Regions from separate parts of the Brevibacillus sp. YAE8 genome, predicted to be linked through region 1. Evidence: riboswitches for the same ligand, from Rfam matches in the RefSeq annotation. Region 1 holds a riboswitch; each other region holds the start of a gene.
What was found. Region 1 has a riboswitch for cobalamin ahead of AC27IT_RS11380 (energy-coupling factor ABC transporter permease). Riboswitches for the same ligand answer to the same signal wherever they lie in the genome.
Positions count from the first base shown of each region.

Region 2: linked by a shared signal. The riboswitch ahead of metE (5-methyltetrahydropteroyltriglutamate--homocysteine S-methyltransferase) and the one ahead of AC27IT_RS11380 (energy-coupling factor ABC transporter permease) in region 1 are both predicted to bind cobalamin.
Region 3: linked by a shared signal. The riboswitch ahead of AC27IT_RS19875 (ABC transporter substrate-binding protein) and the one ahead of AC27IT_RS11380 (energy-coupling factor ABC transporter permease) in region 1 are both predicted to bind cobalamin.
Region 4: linked by a shared signal. The riboswitch ahead of cobO (cob(I)yrinic acid a,c-diamide adenosyltransferase) and the one ahead of AC27IT_RS11380 (energy-coupling factor ABC transporter permease) in region 1 are both predicted to bind cobalamin.

Region 1 covers NZ_BAAIYG010000006.1:19,337-23,228, reverse strand. The annotation lists gene AC27IT_RS11390 (GerAB/ArcD/ProY family transporter) at 1-759, opposite strand, end outside; gene AC27IT_RS11385 (quinone-dependent dihydroorotate dehydrogenase) at 904-1,995, shown strand; cobalamin riboswitch at 2,150-2,346, shown strand; gene AC27IT_RS11380 (energy-coupling factor ABC transporter permease) at 2,493-3,257, shown strand; gene AC27IT_RS11375 (energy-coupling factor ABC transporter substrate-binding protein) at 3,254-3,538, shown strand; gene cbiQ (cobalt ECF transporter T component CbiQ) at 3,535-3,892, shown strand, end outside.
Region 2 covers NZ_BAAIYG010000001.1:375,449-379,340, reverse strand. The annotation lists gene nrdF (class 1b ribonucleoside-diphosphate reductase subunit beta) at 1-69, shown strand, start outside; gene brnQ (branched-chain amino acid transport system II carrier protein) at 554-1,906, shown strand; cobalamin riboswitch at 2,055-2,254, shown strand; gene metE (5-methyltetrahydropteroyltriglutamate--homocysteine S-methyltransferase) at 2,399-3,892, shown strand, end outside.
Region 3 covers NZ_BAAIYG010000020.1:54,436-58,327, reverse strand. The annotation lists gene AC27IT_RS19880 (M24 family metallopeptidase) at 93-1,184, shown strand; cobalamin riboswitch at 1,200-1,406, shown strand; gene AC27IT_RS19875 (ABC transporter substrate-binding protein) at 1,697-2,731, shown strand; gene AC27IT_RS19870 (FecCD family ABC transporter permease) at 2,779-3,816, shown strand; gene AC27IT_RS19865 (heme ABC transporter ATP-binding protein) at 3,813-3,892, shown strand, end outside.
Region 4 covers NZ_BAAIYG010000004.1:191,600-195,491, forward strand. The annotation lists gene cobD (threonine-phosphate decarboxylase CobD) at 1-913, opposite strand, end outside; gene cobO (cob(I)yrinic acid a,c-diamide adenosyltransferase) at 913-1,452, opposite strand; cobalamin riboswitch at 1,736-1,955, opposite strand; gene AC27IT_RS08755 (MarR family winged helix-turn-helix transcriptional regulator) at 2,151-2,570, shown strand; gene AC27IT_RS08760 (MFS transporter) at 2,587-2,871, shown strand; partial or broken gene AC27IT_RS08765 (MFS transporter) at 2,886-3,350, shown strand; gene AC27IT_RS08770 (TerD family protein) at 3,368-3,892, opposite strand, start outside.

The sequences.
Region 1 (3,892 bases):
TTGTTCAAAGGCAGGAAAGCGCTGGCGCATCGACTCCACAGGCCCGAACTCGGCGATGGCTCCCGTCAGCGGGCTGAGCGTCAGGACCAAGGTAATGGCAATCATGACGATGTAGTGGATGAGCCGCAGCGGTTTGCGCACGTGATGCTGCAGCAACAGCAGCAGGAACAGCTCGGTAAAGCCACCCCCGACAAAAACCATGGCGTGCACGGTAGGGGCAATTCCGTTCTGGAACAGCGGCAAGAGCTGAGAGTAGTCTTTTTTCGGTACGTTGCCGAATGCGACGAACATGCCAAGCAAGGAGACAATGGGCAGCAATATGCCCGAAGTAATGCCGACTGAGGCAATGCCGCCGTAGGATGCGAGAACGCACAAGATCATCAGGGCAAGCGCAGTCACCCACTCGGGCGTCTGCGGCAAATAGTTGACGGTTGTCCACGTTTGGGTATCAACCAGATTGACGAGTGCCATCATGTACAGGCAGAGCATGATGGGGATGAGCAGCAGGAAGCGGACGGCTTTTCCGGACCGGAGCAAGAGCCAGTGGGACAACGACTGCTGTCCGATGCGGCTGTTGATGAAATAGAGCGCGTACGCCCAAACACAAAAGGGGATCATGCCAAAGATGACACTCAGCCAGGCATCGCGCCCGGCTTTGCTGAGCAGCAGGGGGATAAGGGTGACATGATTGGTGATTCCGATCGACAGCATCATCACCATGATCGCTTGGCCAATCCCGATTTTTCCGTCTGCTTTCATGAACCAACGTCCCCCCGACTTGGTGGTTTTGTTATGGTTTGTTTGCCCGGCTGGAAATATGTATCGCGTATAAAGGTTAGCCCACGATAAATAAAGTGTGGTATTCTACAATGAGGTAAAAATGGAGTAAGGAGTGCAGCCGGGATGTATAAGCTCATTAGAAAATATCTGTTCCAGATGGATACGGAAGAGATTCATGAAAGAACGGTTGGTGCCCTGAAGCTGGTGGAAGATTCTGCTCCGGGAAAAAGCTTGCTGCGAATGATGTTTCAGGTGAAGGACGAGCGTCTTGCCACAAAGCTGTGGGGAATGACGTTTCCCAATCCGGTAGGGCTCGCCGCCGGTTTTGACAAAAATGCCGAAGTGTATCATGCACTGGGTGCGCTCGGGTTCGGGTTCGTGGAAGTCGGGACATTGACCCCGCAAGGACAGCCGGGCAATCCGCGGCCGCGCCTGTTTCGCCTGCCTGAGCACGAGGCGATCATCAACCGGATGGGCTTCAACAACCACGGTGCTTATTTGGCTTCGCAGCATCTGGTTGATTACGCGTATTCCGATGTTCCGATCGGGATCAACATTGGCAAAAACAAAGTCACTCCCAATGAGGAAGCGGCTTCTGACTATATCAAATGCCTGGACATGCTCTATTCGTACGGCCATTATTTCGTCATTAATATCAGCTCTCCGAATACGCCCAATCTTCGCGATTTGCAGGAAACCGAGAGCATGCGGCTGCTGGTGCGGGCGGTGCGCGAAAAAGCGGCGGAAATGGAAGTGCGCGGCATTCAGAAAAAGCCGATTCTGCTCAAAGTAGCCCCCGACATGTCCGACGAGCACATGCGCGATGTCGTGCAAGGAGCGGTGGAAGAGGGCATTTCCGGCATTATTGCCACCAATACGACCTTGTCGCGTGAAGCCGTTCAAGGGCATCACTATGCCGAGGAAGCGGGAGGACTGAGCGGAAAACCGCTGACAGAGCGTTCGACTGCCTGGGTAAAAGAAATTTACCAGGAAGTGGGCGACAAGGTGCCGATCATTGGCGTAGGGGGCATTTTCACGGGGGAAGATGCGTACGCGAAAATCCGGGCGGGCGCAAGTCTCGTGCAAGTGTACACCGGAATGATTTATCAAGGCCCGGGCATCTCCAAGCAAATCAACAAAAAGCTTTTGCAACTGTTGAAGCGCGACGGCTTTTCCCACATCAGCGAAGCGGTCGGCGTGGACGCCAGGTCGTAAGCATAAAAAAGAAGCGGATGCAACAAAGACCGATGACTCCCGGAATGGCGGGGCATCGGTTTTTTTACGCAGTTATACTCCGCTGATTATATTCTTCCGCTTTTTCCCTTGATTCTGTATAATAATGTGGGACAAGCAAGAACTATCTAACAATTGCATATCGTCGGCGATAGGTGCCTTTATGTGCAAGCCGCATAAAGGGTAACAGGGAATCGGGTGAAAGTCCCGAGCGGTCCCGCCACTGTAATCAGGGAGTTCTCTTTGAGATAGAGCCACTCATATTCATATGGGGAAGGACAAAGAGCGCGATGAGCTGAAAGCCAGGAGACCTACCTACTTGCCACACCCAGGAATACCTTCGCGGAAAGGAGCGGTGAATACGAAGCAATAGGACTGTGCCAACGGTCTGTTGTTTTTGTGCGCATACCTCGTCTGCTAGCGGATGAGGTTTTTTTGTTGGTGAAAAAAGAAAGAACAGCAAAGGAGGAGGAAATGTCTTGAATCGATCCCGTTTCGTTTCGACCTGTCTGTTGATTGCAGGCTTTGTCCTTTATTTTCTCGTAAATGAACCGCAGACGTCCCACGCGATGCACATCATGGAAGGGTATTTGCCGCTGGGCTGGGCGCTGTTTTGGTGGGTAGTATTTATTCCATTTTTTATTCTCGGCATTCGTTCCTTGAACAAAATCGTCAAGGAGCATCCGCAAATGAAGCTGCTGATCGGCGTATCCGGCGCGTTTGCCTTTGTGTTGTCCGCGCTGAAAATTCCTTCGGTGACGGGCAGCAGCTCGCACCCGACGGGAACCGGGCTTGGCGCGATCATGTTTGGCCCGTGGGTCATGTCCGTGCTCGGCAGCCTGGTGCTGCTGTTCCAGGCGCTGCTTTTGGCGCATGGAGGGCTGACGACGCTTGGAGCCAATGCGGTGTCCATGGCAGTAGTAGGGCCGATGGTAGCTTACGGCGTCTATCGCCTGATCGTGCGCGGAAACGGCGGACAGCGTTTGGCCGTATTCGCTGCTGCTGCGCTCGCAGACTTGGCTACTTATGTCGTGACCTCCGTGCAGTTGGCTTTGGCTTTCCCGGCTGAATCCGGCGGCGTTATGGCATCGTTCGCGAAATTCGCAGGAATTTTTGCCATCACCCAAGTTCCGTTGGCGATCAGCGAAGGGCTTTTGACCGTGCTCGTCTGGAACTGGCTGCAGTCTTACAATGCAAAAGAGCTGGCGCAACTTCGCCTGCTGAAACGGGAGGAATCGCTGTGAAAAAAGGGATGAACTGGCTGCTGCTCCTGGGCGTAGTCTTGCTGGCGGTTGTGCCGTTGCTGTTGGTGCAGGATTCGGAGTTTGGGGGAGCAGATGGAGCGGCTGAGGAAGCGATCAAGGAAATCGCCCCTGCTTACGAGCCGTGGTTCGAGCCGCTGCTTGAACCGCCAGGCGGCGAGACAGAGAGCTTGCTGTTCGCGGTGCAAGCGGCGCTCGGGGCGGGCGTTGTCGGCTATGCCGTGGGATTGTACAAGGGCCGGCTGGATAAGCATAAAAAATGAATTGGCAGCAGCTTGATTCGCTTTCCTATCAAAACCGGCTGCGATTTTTGCCGCCTGAGCACAAGCTCCTGTTTGCGGGCGTGCTGATTTTGCTCGTTTTGACGGGACATGAATGGTTGCAGATGGCGATTTGTCTATGGATGGGAGTATGGGTAATGGTGTATGCCCGTATTCCCGTCCGTTTCTATTTCGGATTTTTCATCTTGTCCCTGTCGTTTTTTGTCCTGGGGCTTCCGGCGCTGTTGCTGGAAGCAGTAAGAGCGGATGCAGGGGCGGTCGTCCAGGCAGTTGCGGCGTGGAAGATCGGGCCGTATCTGGTCTACGTTCCGGCAAGCGCGCTCGACAAGGTGTGGC
Region 2 (3,892 bases), on a different contig from region 1:
AAAGGCAATGGCTACGTCCGCACGCTCAACGTCGAGCCGCTGACGGATGACGATTTTCGCTTTGAGTAAAAAAGTTAAACGATCGTTTAAAAGGGTTGCTGTCTACAGACGGCAGCCTTTTTGTCGTGCCCGTTACGCGAAAAGGGGCGAGCGGCGCGCATGCACAGGCGCGCGCGAAGTAGCGGATGAGTTGCCCACATTCCTTCCTGTGAGATTTTCTCGATCAAGAATCTTTTATAGAAAGGAATAAAAGAATTCTTCATTTTAAAATACCTTTTCATTCATATTTATGTTATAAATAAATGATGTGTCGGCTCTTTTGATTGCCACCCGGTCGAGCCGAGTTGGGCTTAGGCTGGAACAGCAAAGCGGCAGTGACGAGAGTCGCAGAATCATCGTGTCATGCGTCTGGAGGACTGATTTATCTGACAATGAATCCAGTGTTATCCAGTTTGGCTGGAGGCTGGACGAGCCGCTAGACTTCGTGAATTTTTTCACTAATCTGAGGGTTCCTTACAAGGCCCTTCGTTCTTACTCACAGGAGGTTTTTGTCATGCTTCAAAAAGTTTCATATTCGTTTATCGTCATCATCGGATTTATGCTGTTTGCGCTGTTTTTCGGAGCAGGCAACCTGATTTTTCCACCGATGCTGGGACAGATGGCGGGAACGAACGTCTGGGAAGCCAACGCCGGTTTTCTCGTGACAGGGGTTGGCTTGCCACTTTTGGCAATTACAGCGTTGGTGTATTCAGGTAAAGACGATTTGCGTTCGCTCGCAAGCCGTGTGCACCCGCTGTTCGGTCTTGTTTTCACGATTTTGCTCTATTTGGCGATCGGGCCGTTTTTTGCGATTCCGCGCTCCGGGAATGTTTCGTTTGAGATCGGGATCAAGCCGTTCTTGTCCGAGCAGGCCGGGCCTTTTCCGTTGATTGTGTTTACCGTCTTGTTCTTCACGCTCGCTTGCCTGTTGTCGCTCAATCCTGGAAAAATTATCAATGTAGTCGGAAAAGTCTTGACACCGATGAAGCTGACGTTTATCGGCATCATCGTCCTGACGGCGATCGTGTATCCGATTGGCGAGCTGCAAGCGCCAGTGGGCGATTACCAGTCCAAGGCGTTTTTCAAAGGATTCCAGGACGGCTATTTGACGCTGGACGCGCTCGGGGCGTTTGTATTCGGCATCATCATCGTCAATGCGATCAAGGAAAAAGGGGTTACGTCGAAAAAGCAAATTTTGCTGACGTGCGCCAAAGCAACGCTGATTGCGGGTGCGCTCCTGGCGTTTTTCTACTCGGTGCTTGCCTACATGGGCGCTTCCAGCGTGGAAAAGCTCGGCCATTTGGAAAACGGGGCGCAAATTTTGGCCAAAGTGTCGAATTATTACTTCGGTTCTTACGGCGGCCTGCTGCTCGGCCTGATGATTACTGCGGCGTGCCTGACGACCAGCGTCGGATTGATTACGGCGTGCTCGTCGTTTTTCCACGCTATGTTTCCGCGCATTTCGTATAAAAAGTTTGCCGTCATTTTGGCTGTGTTCAGCACGCTCGTCGCCAATATCGGGTTGACTGCGCTCATCAAGGTGTCTGTTCCGATTTTGACGACGATGTACCCAATCGCCATCTCGCTGATCTTTTTGACGTTTTTGCATCAAAGGTTTGGCGGTCGGCCAGAGGTGTATCAAGGCAGCTTGTTCGGTACGTTTCTCGTTAGCCTGTTTGACGGGCTGAATGCTGCCGGGGTCGAGCTTGCGGCGATCAACGACGTCTTTTCCCGCTACTTGCCGATGTACACGATCGGCCTGGGCTGGCTGCTGCCTGCATTGATCGGGGGCGTTGGCGGCTACCTCGTTTATTTGATGCGCAAACCATCGCTGCGCGCGCGTGAGCTTCGCCTGACCAAGCAATAGGACAGGCATTATGAGGAAGCAGCCTGAACGTTGACATCAGTTTGCAAAGTGGAAATAGTTTAGCATGACAAAAACTGGTTTACGTGTTACTGTATGAAGAAAGGTGTGTCCCGCCCATTTTTGGGGCACATGCACTCATACCGACAATTTCATATGAGTGGAGACAGGTTCCTTGGCGATGAATATCGGCGCAAGGATGAAAAGGGAAGTCGGTGAGAATCCGACACGGTCCCGCCACTGTATGAGGGGAGTTTGCACAACTTTTGGCCACTGGTCGAGCTGACTGGGAAGGCGTTGTGCAGATCATGATCCTCAAGTCAGGAGACCTGCCTGTTTCGACAACACTGCTTAACCTACGGGAGATAGGGAGGTGTTAGGATGCTGTGATCTCAGTGTTTATTTGGCATTTCTAACGTTCTTTCTGATCGTTGGAGATGCCTTTTTTATTGGGCGAAATCGAAAAAATGATCGCAAAGGATGGAGAGGAAGCAAATGAAAAGCAGCAACTTGGGATACCCGCGGATCGGCAAAGATCGCGAGTGGAAAAAGGCACTGGAAGCTTTTTGGGCGGGGAAACTCGACGAGACGACATTCCTTGCGCAAATGGAGCAAATTCGCAAGCAGCACCTGGTCAAACAACAAAAAAAGGGGATCGACTGGATTCCGGTCAACGACTTTACGTTCTACGACCACATGCTCGACATGGCGGTCATGTTCGGCCTGATTCCGAAGCGGTTCGCGTATGCGGGCGGTCCGGTGCCGCTGGCTACGTATTTTGCGATGGCGCGCGGCAACAAAGACGCGGTCGCCAGCGAAATGACCAAGTGGTTCAACACGAACTACCACTATATCGTCCCCGAGTTCGGCGAGCGCACGCCTGTCTTGACGGAAAACAGGCCGCTACAAGCGTACCTGGAGGCGAGAGATCAGCTAGGGATCGCCGGCAAGCCTGTCATCGTCGGGCCGTACACGTTTGTCAAGCTGTCCAAAGGGTATGCCAAAGACGAATTTGAACGCGTCGTCGATCAGATCGTGCCGCTGTACGTGGACGTCCTTCGCGAGCTGGAACTGCACGGCGTCGAGTGGGTGCAGATCGACGAGCCTGCGTTTGTCCTCGATCTTACCGGGCAAGACAAAACACTCATTCGTCGCGTGTACGAGCAGTTCAGCCAGGCGCTGCCGCACCTGAAGCTGATGGTGCAGACGTACTTTGAAGCAGTGGACTGGTACGAGGAGCTGATTGAACTGCCTGTCCACGGCTTGGGCCTTGATTTTGTTCACGGGAAAACAGCAAACCTGGCGAACTTGACGACGCACGGTTTCCCGCAAGACAAAGTGCTCGGCGCCGGGGTCATCGACGGACGCAACATTTGGCGCTCGGCCCTGGAGGAAAAGTGGGAGTTGGTCAAAACGTTGTGCACCGTAGTAGCCCCAGAACGGGTATGGGTTCAGCCGTCGAGCAGCCTGCTGCACGTTCCGGTTACCGTCGAAGACGAAACCGATTTGCCGGAAGAAGTGCGCGTCGCATTGGCGTTTGCCGATGAGAAATTGGCTGAAGTGCGCTTATTAGTCCAAGGTTTCCAATATGGAAAGTATGTTATTTCGAAGGAAATCGCCCAGAACGAGAAAGACTTGCAGCGCTTGGCCCAATTTCCGGCACGGAACCGCCAGGAAGTGCAGGAGGCGAGAAAAGCGCTGGCGTCGACAGCGGCGAAGCGGGCAGTGCCGTTCCACGAGCGTCGCGAGATTCAGCAGGCGACGTGGAAGCTTCCGCTGCTGCCAACGACGACGATCGGCAGCTTCCCGCAGACGACAGAAGTTCGCCAGGCCAGACAGCAGTTCAAAAAAGGAAACTGGAGCGTCGAACAGTACGATGCGTTCATTCAGGAGCAAATCCGCGAGTGGATCGCCATTCAGGAACAGATCGGCCTGGATGTGCTGGTGCACGGCGAGTTCGAGCGGACAGACATGGTGGAATATTTCGGC
Region 3 (3,892 bases), on a different contig from region 1:
TTCAAGAGAGAATTTTCCGTTCCGCTCTTCTTTTTTGGACAGGGAAATGGTATTCTCGAGGAAGAATCTTGTCGAAAGCGAAGGTGACGCAGGTGTATTTGGAGCGCATTTCGAAACTGCACGAATTTTTGACCAAACAAGAGCTCGACGCGGTAGTCATCACCTCTCCCAAGCACGTTTACTATTTGACCGGCTTTTTTACCGATCCGCATGAACGCTTTATGGGTCTGATTATTCCAGCCCAGGGCGAGCCATCCCTGATCGTTCCAGCCCTTGACCGCGAAGCGGCAGCAGCGGCTTCGACTGTTCAGACGATTCACACGCATACGGATATTGAGAATCCTTACGAGCTTCTCAAGCAAGTGTTGCCAGCGAACCTGAAGAAGCTGGGCATCGAAAAAAGCCACATGACCGTAGAGCGTTACGAGGCGCTGGGACAAGTCATCTGTGCAGAGAGCTACGCGGATGTGGAAGAGCCGCTGCGCGAAATGCGCCTGATTAAATCGGCAGACGAAGTGGCTCGTTTGCAAAAGGCTGTCCAACTGATTGAAGATACACTCGGCGAGACGTTGAAAACATTCAAAATCGGCCAGACCGAAATGGAAATCGTCGCGGAGCTGGAATACCAGATGAAGCGTCTGGGAGCGGACGGCCCGTCTTTTTCCACGATGGTTTTGGCGGGGGAAAAATCGGCATTGCCGCACGGAACGCCTGGTTCGCGCAAAGTGCAGGAAGGCGATTTGCTCCTGTTTGACATCGGGGTAGCAGCGGACGGCTACGTTTCCGATATTACCCGTACGTTTGCTGTCGGCCAGATCAGCGAGCAACTGCGCGATATTTACGAAACGGTGCTGGCAGCGAACGAGGCGGCGATTGCCGAAGTTCGTCCAGGGGTGACGTTTGCCCATCTCGACCAGACCGCTCGCGACGTCATTGCCGCAAAAGGCTACGGCGATTACTTCATTCACCGTCTGGGGCACGGCCTCGGCATGGATGTGCACGAATATCCGTCCGTGCATGGGCAAAATCAGGAAACGCTGCGCCCAGGCATGGTGTTCACCATTGAACCAGGGGTGTACTTGCCGGGAGCAGGCGGCGTGCGCATCGAGGACGATGTGCTCGTAACCGAAACAGGCGTAGAAGTGTTGAGCAAGTTCCCGAAAAAACTGACGGTGATCGGATAAGGCTTCAAACTCACAATTTTATATGAATCTGATGGTGCTGCCCGGAATCGTTTGGTTCCGCCAGCTTAATAGGGAAGTCCGGTGAAAATCCGGCGCGGTCCCGCCACTGTAACGAGGAGTGTCCAGCAAAAAAGCCACTGTTTTTCGCGCGACGAAAAATGGGAAGGGCGCTGGGGATGATGATTCGTAAGCCAGGAGACCTGCCATGAGATGATTTACAATCGACCCACGAGGATGGGACAGATGTGGAAGCAGACTAGGAACAGGCGTCATTGGCAACGCCGAATCTATAGGCATGTCTACGTATGTCAAGCACCTCCCGATTGGAAACTGGGGGGTGCTTTTTTCTATGAACATCGCCGTGGCGGTCGAGGCTGTGAAAGGGGTGATGCATTTCCTGTGTTGCCAAACAAGCAGGCTCTCTGTATAGTAAAGGTGTAATTCGTAATCATTACGATTTACATAACGCTTCATTTTCATCATGCCAACAACAAAAGAAGAGGGGTTACCAGATGAGTACAATCCGTAAGAGAAAAAAAGCCTTCCACGGTTTCTGGATGGCAGCGCTGGCAGCGATTATGCTGCTTTTGTCCGCATGCAGCTCGGCAGCACCTGCTACGACCGAATCCACGGTGGCGAATGCTGGCTCGGAGCAAACGGCCCAGCCTGCTGCTGACAACAAGCCCGTCACGATTGTGACCAACGGGATCGAGATGACGTATCCGGAAGCGCCCAAACGCGCTGTGACGATGAACCAGCACGTAACCGAAGTCATGCTCGCGCTGGGGTTGGCTGACAAAATGGTCGGAACCGCGTACCTGGACGATCACATTTTGCCTGAGCTGAAAGCCGACTACGACAAGGTACCAGTCCTGTCTGACAAGTATCCGACCAAAGAGGTGCTTTTGGCCGCAAACCCTGACTTCGTTTACGCAGGCTGGAAAAGCGCATTTGGCGACAAAGGCGTCGGCTCGATGGAGGATCTGGAAAAAATGGGGATCAAATCGTACCTGCAAGAGTCCTCGAACAAGCCGGGTCCGACGATTGACGACGTGTTCGCCGATATTCGAAACATCGGCCGCATTTTCCGCGTAGAAGACAAGGCGAACGAACTGATTGGCAAAATGAAAGCGGAAATCGAGCAAACCACGAGCAAAATCGGCACGGTGGACAAGCCGCTGAACGTGTTCGTGTACGACAGCGGGGAAGATCAGCCGCTGACCGCTGCCAACAACTACATGACTTCTCTGATTAAAGCGGCAGGCGGCAAAAACGTGTTCGACGACATTCAAAAAGGCTGGGCGACCGTAAGCTGGGAAGAAGTCGTGAACCGCAAGCCAGACGTCATCGTCGTGGTCGACTACGGCGACAAGACGATCGAGCAAAAACAAAACTTCCTGTTGTCCAAAAAGGAACTGGCTGACGTGCCAGCGATCCAGAACAAACGTCTGATCGTGCTGCCATTGTCCGCAGCGTCCGAAGGGGTACGCGCACCGATCGCGCTGAAAATTCTCGCGGAAGGTCTGCACCCGGATACATTCAAATAAGAAACGGCTGCTTAGACAAGGAGGGAACGGCCCTGCACAAGATCAAGATGCCCTTCATCATCGTTGCCCTGCTGATCGGGCTTGTCGTCTCGATTACGTTTGCGGTGACACTCGGCTCGGTGGAAATCAAACCAGCGACGGTATGGAAAATTGCCTTGGCGAATCTCCCGCTGGTCAATCAATGGGTGGAAGTGGATTGGTCAAAAGGAGAACAGACCATTATCTGGGACATTCGGTTTCCCCGCGTCCTGCTGGGGGCTGTCGTCGGGGCCGGCCTGTCTGTTGTGGGGGTGGCGATCCAGTCTCTGGTTCGCAACTCCCTCGCAGATCCGTACATATTGGGAGTCTCCTCGGGCGCATCGGCCGGAGCGACGCTGGTCATTTTGTTCGGAGCATTCAGCATGTACGGACAATTCGCGCTTTCTTTCGGTGCTTTCACCGGATCGCTCGTCTCGATCCTGCTTATTTTTACCTTGTCCCGCATCGGCGGGCAAAACTCGACGGTGCGTCTGCTCATGGCCGGCATCGCGATTTCCGCCATCCTGTCTGCGATCACCAGCCTGATTATTTTTTCCGCGCCCAACGAGCACGGCATCCGCTCTGTCCTGTTCTGGATGAGCGGCAGTCTGGCCGGAGGGAAGTGGGAGTATTTGACCATACCGACGCTGATCGTCGTCATCTGTCTGATTGTCCTGTTGACGCAATACCGTTCGCTCAATGCGATGCTGATGGGCGAAGAAGCGGCGGGGACGCTGGGCGTCAATACGGTGCAATTTCGCAAGCTGCTGCTGGTCATTACCGCGCTTTTGACGGGCGTCATCGTCTCGATCAGCGGGTCTATCGGCTTTGTCGGCTTGATGATGCCGCATATCGTTCGCGTCATCGTCGGCTCGGACCATCGTCGCGTCCTGCCTGTCAGCGCCTTGTTCGGGGCCATTTTCCTGATCTGGGCGGACGTGATCGCCCGGCTTGCGTTTGCGCCGGAAGAGCTGCCGATCGGGATTATCACGGCGCTGTGCGGCGGTCCGTTCTTTATTTGGTTGATGATGCGCAGCTCATATTCTTTCGGAGGTAGCGGGCGATGAATCTGCATGTGGAGAACATTTCGGTCGAGCTGGAGAAAAAAACGATTTTGCGCGACGTTAGCCTGACGGTTCGCTC
Region 4 (3,892 bases), on a different contig from region 1:
GAAGCAGCAAAAAGTTCGCCTCCCCCGGCCAGACCTTCCAGCCCAGCTCCCCGCGAATAAACGCGACCAGGCCAGCGCGCTCCCTGGCGACCAGGCTGCGTGTCCGCCGCTCGTACTCATGCTCTTGCAAGCACAGCTCCCCCGCCAAAAGCGCAAGCGCATTCACGCTCCAGCTCACCTGCTTCGCGCGCATTTTCGCAATCGCGTCAGGCTGGGCGATCGCGTATCCGAGACGCAAGCCGGGGATCGCGTACATTTTCGTCATCGAGCGCAGCAAAATGACGCGGGGAAAGCGCTCCAGCCGACTTGCCAGCGTAAACTGGCGGCTTTCTTCCACAAAATCGAGAAACGCCTCGTCCACGACCAGCCACGTATCGGTCTGGGCCGTCCAGTCCGCCATCTGCAACAGCTCCTGTGGCTCATACAAGATGCCAGTCGGATTGTTCGGCGAGCCGACAAACACCAGATCAGCCTGTTCGAACAGACGGTACAGCTCGGCGCTGTCGGCCTTGTAGCCGTTCTCTTCTTTTCCGTAGCAGCCGATGACGGTTGCGCCAAACTGCTCGGAAAGCTCTGCATATTCCGAAAAGCAAGGATAAATCACGCCGACTGTTTGCGGCTGCAGCCCGAGAATCGCGAGCGCCATCGCTTCTGCCGCTCCGTTCGCAGGCAAAAGCCATTCCTTTGGCAACTGCAACCGCTGCGCCAACGCCCGGCGAAACTGGCGATGCCCAGGGTCCGGGTAACGCAGCACGGCAGACAGAGAGGCCAAAAGCATCTCGCGCACGCTGTCCGGCATGCCCAGCGGGTTAATATTGGCACTGAAATCAAGGAATTGGCCCGGCTCCATCCCAAAGCGGTCCGCTGCCGTCAACAAATCTCCGCCGTGGCCGTACGCTTCCAGTACGTTCATCAAAACTCTACCCCCAGCACCGCTGGTATTCCTTCATCGTAGTAATGCTTGATCGGCTTCATCTCTGTCACGAGATCGGCCATGTCGATGATTTCCTGCTTGGCGCTCCGCCCCGTCACGACCAGATGCACATGGCTCGGCCTGTTTTGAATCGCTTCCAAAACGTCCGCGAGCGGCAGCACGTCCGCAATCGGAAAACGGTCGATCGCCAGCGCATTGTTCAGCTCGTCGAGAATGACGACATCGTACTCGCCCGAAGCGAGCTTTTCCCGGGCGAACGCCCACGCTTCCTGCAGCGCCGCGCGATGCTCCTCCGGCGTCTTCGTCCAGGTGAAGCCTACGCCTTTTTGCACGATTTCGATGCCCAGCTTGTCGAAGATGATTTTCTCTCCGTACGTGCGCTCCGGCGACTTGATGAACTGGATCATGATGACCTTTTTGCCTCGTCCAGTCGCGCGCACAGCCAGCCCCACCGCGGCTGTTGTCTTTCCTTTGCCGTCTCCGGTGTAGACCAAAAACAGGCCCCGCTTGTTGCTCAAGTACGCCCACCCCCAAAATAAACTGTAGGCCCCGTTGCCCATCCCTAATAATTTTCGGAGGCACAGCGCTCCAAAAATGCAGTTTAGGCTCCGTTGCCTATTTCAAATGTTTTCCATAGCCTCGTTATTTACCTGACTGAAAAAGTGAAGAGTTTGCCGATTTGCTTCCTGTTTCGCTTTCCGCGTACAAAAAAACGCCTTGTTTCCCCAAACCTCCAAGGAAAACAAAGCGCGGATAGCCGACTGCAACAATCCTCACCTCATCCTTTGACCCGAAGGAAATCAGTGGACATCAAAACAGGCAGGTCTCCTGGCTCAAGGATCTTCGCTCTTCTTCCTCCTTCCCGCACGCTGGCGTGCAGTGGATGGCGCCGTTGCCAAGAAGAAGAGCTCCTCTTTTACAGTGGCGGGACCGCGTTGGCTTTTCACCAAACTTCCCTTTTAACCTCGCATTCGCAAACTATCGCTTGCGAAAAACAAGGACCTGTTTTTCTACCATATTCAAATGTCGTTCGTTTCTATGACAAGCACTTGCTTTAATAATAGCAAATGCTACCGGGGATTCAAGCAAAAGCTGCGGATAGGAACATACTGGGCATTGATCTTTGTTTTGTGAACTAATTATTTGTATACAAATCTTTTGTGTGCGTGTTATCTTATTCTTACATCGATTTCCAATAAAATATTTGGAGGTACATATGGATCGGATTGAGGATTGCTATGGGTTTCTTCTCGGGAAGGCGTATCAAAAAATCTGGCAAATGGAAAAGGCCAAATTATCGCCGTACGGGATTACTCCCGTGCAGTTTGTTCTATTACATGCGCTATGGGAAAAAGATGGCCAAAAAGGTGTGGAATTGGGTAGTCGGCTTCGCTTGGATGGAGCAACCATCACGGGGGTGCTCGATCGACTGCAAAATATGGGGCTCATCGAGCGTCGTTCCGATCCCAATGATCGCCGGACGAACTTGATTTTTCTGACTCCGCGAGGCAAGGAATTGGAACAACCTCTGAATCAGATCAGTGACGAAGTGAATCAAGAAGCGATGTCCATATTCAGTGAAGAAGAAGCGAAATTATTCAAAAACATGCTGACCAGATTGGGATTAAACTCATAAGGAGTGCGTTGAGACTGTGAAGAGCAAAGTGCATTACGCGTGGATCATTTTATTTGTCACCTTTTTCGCATTGTTGGCTGTGCAAGGAGCAAGACTTTCTTTCGGAGCATTTATTGAACCTTGGGAGAATGGCTTTGCCGCGGATCGAGGTACCATTTCTCTCATCTCCACATTGAGTTTTGTCATTTATGGCATATCCCAACCAATAGCAGGCAGGTTGATTGACCGCTTTGGTGCCAGGTCCATTCTCTTAGGCAGCACACTTCTGGTTGGTCTGAGCATTTTTTCACGCAATGGGTAACTTCCCTCTGGCAATTGTTTATTCTCTATGGTGTCTTCGCTTCCATTGGTGTTGGAGGTGCCTCCAATGTAGCCGCAACCATTATGGTCACAAATTGGTTCAATAAAAGGCGTGGACTCGCATTCGGAGTAATAGAGGCTGGCTTTAGCGTAGGCCAAATGGTAGTTGTGCCAGCCTCACTGTTTTTCATACAGTGGTTTGACTGGAAAATGGCTGTTGCGGTATTGGGTCTCTTTTTACTGATCGTGGTATTTCCCGTCATGATGTTTCTTCTGAAGAATCATCCTGCCGAAAAGGGTTTGCAACCGATAGGAGGTTCGCCACAGATCGCAGATGAAAGACAACAAATACATCCTTCCAGCCGGCAACCGGTCAGGCGGATATTTCCAACCAAGGCTTTCTGGTTTCTGATTTTGCCGTTTTTCATCTGCGGATTCACCACTACCGGCTTAATGGACACGCACCTCATTCCCTTTGCCTAACGAAACCAGCGAGCTTACAAAAAGTCCGCCATGATGATTTCCAGGTCAAACGGAGTGATTCCCTCGTCCATGGAGAAAACCGTGTCCGCCTCATCCGCCCGGTCAGTCAGCGTGCCTCTCGCTTGCGCATGAAGCGTGAACAGCTCATAGAGAGTGGGCTTCACCAGCGAGGTGAGCGCCCTTCCCATCCACTCCACGCCGCCTCCGTTCGCCTCTACGTTATTGACAAACCGGGGGTGGGAGCGCAGCGCGATGTCCGTCCAGATCACTTTTCGCTCCGCCAGATCGAGAATGACCGGGATGCAGATCGTAGAGCGTGAAGCGAGGTCGATCTTGTCCTGCACCGTCTGCGGTTCAAAAATTTCCCCCGACTGTGGAGCCTTGCGTATCATCCAGCCCGCATAACATTCGGGCAAATCGCAATAGGGCTGACTGGTAAACGAGTTCAGCGACATGACCACGTAACGGCCGCCGTAATGAAGGACAGATTCGATATCCACATCGATGAACTCGCAGGCCCCCATCGGCGCCCTCACAAT